One region of the Idiomarina sp. PL1-037 genome, then DNA from elsewhere that is predicted to be linked to it. Evidence: predicted binding sites of a transcription regulator. Region 1 holds the regulator's gene; the other holds the start of a gene.
The links. Region 1 encodes sigma-54, which starts transcription at its own class of promoters, with help from an activator protein. Its sites were predicted from a motif close to GTTGGCACGNNNNTNGNNT; they were not measured.
Positions count from the first base shown of each region.

Region 2: the regulator sigma-54 is predicted to act here: its motif matches at 1,039-1,057, upstream of flgB (flagellar basal body rod protein FlgB).

Region 1 covers NZ_CP139873.1:439,965-443,082, reverse strand. The annotation lists gene lptB (LPS export ABC transporter ATP-binding protein) at 1-718, shown strand, start outside; gene U0358_RS02090 (RNA polymerase factor sigma-54) at 740-2,200, shown strand; gene hpf (ribosome hibernation promoting factor) at 2,228-2,515, shown strand; gene ptsN (PTS IIA-like nitrogen regulatory protein PtsN) at 2,519-2,989, shown strand; gene rapZ (RNase adapter RapZ) at 2,980-3,118, shown strand, end outside.
Region 2 covers NZ_CP139873.1:916,334-919,451, forward strand. The annotation lists gene U0358_RS04125 (chemotaxis protein CheV) at 1-62, shown strand, start outside; gene U0358_RS04130 (CheR family methyltransferase) at 155-991, shown strand; gene flgB (flagellar basal body rod protein FlgB) at 1,092-1,496, shown strand; gene flgC (flagellar basal body rod protein FlgC) at 1,503-1,955, shown strand; gene flgD (flagellar hook assembly protein FlgD) at 1,970-2,653, shown strand; gene flgE (flagellar hook protein FlgE) at 2,669-3,118, shown strand, end outside.

The DNA of each region.
Region 1 (3,118 bases):
TTTACGAGTCAAACATTTAGCCAAAAGCTACAAAAGCCGACAAGTCGTCAAAGACGTCAGTCTGGAAGTCAGTCAAGGACAGATTATTGGTTTGCTGGGCCCCAACGGCGCAGGCAAAACCACAACCTTCTATATGATTGTCGGTTTGGTTAATAGCGATAAAGGTCAAATTTTACTGGACGACAATGACCTTACCTTGCTGCCAATGCATGAGCGGGCACGCAGAGGTATTGGCTATTTGCCGCAGGAGGCTTCCATTTTTCGGAAGTTAACCGTGCGCGATAATCTGATGGCTATTCTGGAAACTCGTAAAGAACTATCAACCAACGAACGTGAAGAGCAACTTGATGCTTTGCTCGAAGAGTTTCATATTGGGCACATAGCAAACAGTCAGGGCATGAGCCTGTCAGGTGGTGAACGCCGTCGGGTCGAAATTGCCCGTGCCCTGGCAGCGGAACCTACATTTATTTTGCTGGATGAGCCTTTTGCCGGGGTGGATCCCATTTCGGTTATTGATATTAAAAAGATTGTTGAACATTTGAAACAACGTGGTATTGGTGTACTGATTACTGACCACAATGTTCGCGAAACATTGTCTGTTTGTGAACACGCTTATATTGTCAGTCATGGCGAGCTTATTGCAAGCGGCGATGCGGAAAGTATATTATCGAATCAACAGGTTAGAGACGTTTACCTCGGTGAGCAGTTCACCCTATAACGTGATACCGGGACAGTCATTATGAAGCAAAGTCTGCAGCTAAAAATTGGTCAGCAGCTGACCATGACGCCACAACTTCAACAGGCTATCCGCCTGCTGCAGCTTTCCTCGCTCGATCTTCAGTCAGAAATTCAGGATGCGTTAGACAGTAATCCATTGCTGGAGGTTGAAGGTGAAACAAGTAACGACGCCGACCAGTCTGAAACCCGCAACATTGAGGAAAGGGACGACAGTCAGCGGGAAACATCCGACGTTATAAAAACTCAGGAGATGCCTGACGAACTGCCGGTCGACAGCAGTTGGGACGACACCTACTCCAGTCATACCCCTGCCAACGGCGCAGCCTCCTCTGGTAAATCCTTTGACGGCGATTTTGAAGTCTACCAGGGCTCTACCAGCGAATCTCTGCAGGATCACCTACTCTGGCAGATGCAACTTTCTCATTTCTCAGAAGAAGACACCGCCATAGCGGAAGCCATTATCGAGGCCATAGACGACAACGGCTACCTAATGGTCGATGTTGATGAAATTATTGAAGCCGTGCGTCTGCCCGAAGTAGAAGCAGAAGAAGTTTGCATGGTGCTAAAGCGTATTCAGCATTTTGATCCAATTGGTGTCGGCGCTCGCAGTGTCAGTGAGTGCCTTGCCATTCAATTGCGGCAACTGAGCGACGACACTGAATACAAGCAGGTTGCTTTATGCTTAGTGACTGAACATATGGACTTACTCGGCAGTCGCGATTTTCGCACTATTCAGCGTAAACTGAAGTTATCGGAAGACGATTTACGCCAGACTATGCGATTAATTCAACAATTGCATCCGCATCCGGGCGAGCAAGTTGCACAGCAACCTGTTGAATATGTTATTCCTGACGTGGCCGTTACTAAAAAAAATGGTCGCTGGATGGTCGAATTAAACCCCGACAGCGTACCTAAATTAAAAGTGAACGAAGAATACGCCGCCTTAAGTAAAGCGGCAAAGTCAGTAGCCGACAGCCAGTACATAAAGAACCATACGCAAGAAGCTCGCTGGTTCATAAAAAGCCTGGAGAGCAGGAATGATACGCTGCTGAAGGTGGCTAATTGCATAGTACAGCGCCAGCAAGGCTTTTTTGAGCATGGTGAAGAGGCTATGAAGCCCATGGTACTGAACGATGTTGCTGAAACTGTCGATATGCATGAAAGTACGATTTCACGCGTAACGACACAAAAATACTTACACTGCCCAAGTGGTGTATTTGAGTTGAAATATTTTTTCTCAAGCCATGTCAGTACAGAGGGCGGTGGTGAGTGTTCAAGCACGGCAATACGTGCTTTAATTAAGAAGATGGTCGCTGCTGAAAATCGCAGTAAACCATTAAGCGACAGTAAGATTGCTGAACTGATAGCCGAACAGGGTATCCAAGTAGCAAGAAGGACAATTGCGAAGTATCGGGAATCGTTGAACATTCCATCATCGAGCCAACGCAAAAGTCTTTTATAACTTTGTTAACTGCAGAAGGAAGACGTTATGCAAATTAATTTGACCGGTCATCACATCGATATTACCGAAGCTCTGCGTGACTACGTGGACACAAAATTTGCCAAGCTGGAAAGACATTTTGACCATATAACGAATGTTCACGTCATCCTAAACGTTGAAAAAACGATTCAAAAAGCGGAAGCTACGCTGCACGTGAATGGCGGTGAGCTTTTCGCCGATTCAAAGCACGAAGATATGTACGCGGCCATCGACGGTTTAATTAATAAACTGGACCGTCAGGTGATTAAACACAAAGAGAAAATGAAACAACATTAATCCATGCAACTGAGTGAATTGTTAAGCGCCGACTGCACCAAGTGTGCAGTCGAGGGCGCAAGTAAAAAAAGACTACTTGAAACCATTAGTCAAATCGTAGCCCCTAAGCTGTCTGGCATTACCCGTCATGACATTTTTGAGAGCCTGTTAAACCGTGAACGTTTAGGCAGTACGGGAATTGGCTTAGGTATCGCAATTCCTCATGGCCGTTTACCTAATGCAAATCATCCGGTGGCGGTATTATTGACCCTAGACGAACCTATCGAGTTCGATTCTATTGACAACCAGCCTGTCGATATTATCTTCGCGCTTCTGGTGCCGGAGTCAGAGCACGAGAACCATTTACAAACATTGGCCACTGTGGCCAGAAGAATGAATGACAAAGACTGCACCCGCGCACTGCGCCATGCAGATTCTGACAAAGCGTTATATCAATTATTTGTGGGCGAAGGTGAACAGTCGCCATGCAACTGATCATTGTTAGTGGTCGTTCCGGATCAGGTAAGACAATTGCTCTGCGCGTACTGGAAGACTTAGGCTTTTATTGCGTTGATAATTTACCCATAAGCCTGTTGCCAACGCTGGTGCATGCAGTCATCGAGC
Region 2 (3,118 bases), 480 kb from region 1:
TTCATCCGGATGAGCTGGCGACCGCCGTACAAAAATGGCTGAATACAGAAGTTATTGCGTAGCCTGGTGCCACTGCATCAGGTGCGATGTTAGACCTGACGTAAACGTCAGGTTACGAAACGAATGAAACTGAAACGGAAGTTGTTTATATAACGTGATAGATCGCGAATTAAGTTTATCGGAATATCAGGAATTTCGTCAGTTCCTTGAACATCAATGCGGTATCGTATTGGGTGAAAGCAAACTGTATCTGGTGAAGAGTCGTTTGAGCCCTTTAATGGGCCGGTTCAATGTCGACTCGCTGGCGGAGCTTGTAAAACGCTCAATGAAGCTAAGTGAGCGGGCTTTACGGGCAGCGGTTATTGATGCCATGACAACCAACGAAACCTTGTGGTTTCGTGACACTTACCCGTTCGAAATTTTGAACGACCGTATTCTTCCTGAATATAAAAACCACACCGGGCCTTTAAAAATTTGGTCCGCAGCCTGTTCCTCCGGGCAAGAACCTTATTCTATTGCCATGACGTACTTAGAGTATAAGGCGAAGAATCCGGGCGGGCTAAGAGCTGGCATAAAAGTAACGGCAACCGACATTTCTAATAAGGTGCTCGAGCAATGTGCAATTGGTGAATACGATAGTCTTGCTCTTGCGCGTGGTTTGTCGGCTGAGCGTAGAAAGAAGTTTTTTACGGACGCCGAAAGTAAAGCCGGCTCCATGAGAGTAAAAGACGAGCTTAAACAGTTCATTCATTTTCGTCACTTAAACTTGCTGGACAGCTATTCTTTGCTGGGCAAGTTCGATGTGATTTTTTGCCGAAATGTCCTTATCTACTTTGCCCCGGAAGTAAAGCGGAAAATTATTGCCCAATTCCGGCAATCGCTTAACCCCGGTGGCTATCTTTTCCTCGGTGCATCCGAATCAATTTCAGGACTTACTGACGATTTTGAAATGATCCGCTGCCAGCCAGGCATAATTTACCGAAGAAAATAGTTTCCTGCAGGAAATGTTCGCCTAAAAAAGCAATAATCCCTCCTTAAATTGGCACACTTCCTGCATTGTCTTCACTATCGAACACTGTGGAGACAAAAATATGGCACTTTCCATGGACAAACTTATGGGAATACAGCAACACACGTTGGGTGTACGTACTCAGCGCGCGGAGCTTATTGCCAATAACATCGCCAATGCCGACACCCCCGGCTACAAAGCGAAAGGCCTGGACTTCCAGCAAGCTTTACAGCAAGCGCAGCGCGGTATGGAAAACCACAAAATGGCGCGTACTCACGAAAAGCATTTCAGCGTTGAAATACAACCTCAGGGAACTGAAAAGTTCCGCGTACCTACGCAACCGGATACCGGCGACGGCAACACCGTTGATGTGCAGTTGGAACAAAACTTGTATGCACAAAATGCGTTGGAGTATGAAATGACCATGAACTTTCTTGATGGCCGCATCAGCGGTGTGAAGAAAGCCCTGGGCGGACAAGGGAGATAATAAGTCATGAGTCTGTTTAACATTTTTAATGTGTCGGGTTCGGCTATGAGTGCTCAGTCAGTACGACTGAATACAACGGCCAGTAACCTGGCAAACGCTAACTCAATCAGCAGCAGTGTTGATGAAACCTACCGGGCCAGAAACCCGGTTTTCGCAACGGCTTTAGCCGACGCTAAAGGTGACTATCGTGGTAATAGTCTGACGAATCAGACTCAGGCAGGCCAGGAAGCGGGTGTCAAAGTACTGGGTATCGTGGAAAGCCAAGACCCGCTGCAAATTGAGTATGCGCCAAATCATCCCATGGCTGACGAAAGCGGTTACATCTACCGTCCCAATGTCAACACCATGGAAGAAATGGCAAACATGATTTCGGCTTCGCGTTCCTACCAGACAAACGTGCAGGTAGCGGACACTGCCAAAACAATGACACAACGTTTATTGCGTCTGGGTCAAGGGTAAGCAGGAGATAACAAATGGAAGGCGTAAGCAATAACTCACTCATCGACAGCATGAAGTGGAAGAAAGACGAAGGTGCTGAATATGCTGATCCGGATGAGCAGGGAAAGCTGGAGCAGGAAGACTTTTTCAAGCTGCTAACGGAACAGCTGAATATGCAAGACCCGTCTAAACCGGTCGAGAACGATCAAATGATTGCTCAAATGACCAGTTTTACTATGGCGGAAGGCATCAGCGGCTTGTCGGACCGTTTTGATCAGTTCGCAAATGATATGACCTCAAACCAGGCCCTGCAGGCTTCAACCATGGTTGGGCGTAAAGTGCTGGTTCCGACTGATCAGGCTAATCTGGAATCAGGAGCCGGAGTCACCGGTATGATAGCCACGCCCCAAACGGCTCAGAACGTGAAAATTAGTATTAAAGATGGCACTGGTGCAGTAGTTCGTACCATTAATATGGGTGATATGGCTCAGGGTACCAAAGAGTTTGAGTGGGACGGGAAAATGTCCAACGGCGAGGAAGCTCCAGCCGGAAACTACTCATTCTCAGTGAATGCCAGTGTGGGTGGTCAAACTGAAGAACTGCCCATACAGATGCACGCTCGCGTGCAAAGTGTCAGCACCGGCGGTGACCGCGGTGTGGTTTTGAATCTTAAAGGATTAGGCGGCATCAAACTGTCTGATGTCTCTGAAATTAGTTAACAGATGAGGTGACTTATGTCATTTAATATTGCACTTAGCGGTATCAATGCATCGCAAAAAGATCTGGATACGACCGCGAATAATATTTCAAACGTTAAAACAACGGGCTTCAAACAGTCTCGGGCAGAATTTGCGGACGTTTATGCCAGCAGCATTTTTAATGCAGGCAATACCAAAGTGGGTGATGGTGTTTTGACATCGTCAGTCGCTCAGCAGTTCAGCCAGGGTACTCTGGACTTCACTGACAACTCGCTGGATATGGCCATTAGTGGTAACGGTTTTTTTGCGACAACAGACGGTCTTGGCTCTCGTGATCTGACTTACACTCGGTCAGGTGCTTTTAAATTGAACGATGATAAGTTCATTGTCGATAACCAAGGGAATTACCTGCAGGGCTATCAGGTTGATCGTAATAGTGGCGTGAATTCATCCGTTGCACTTGCAACGACGCAACCTATCCGAATT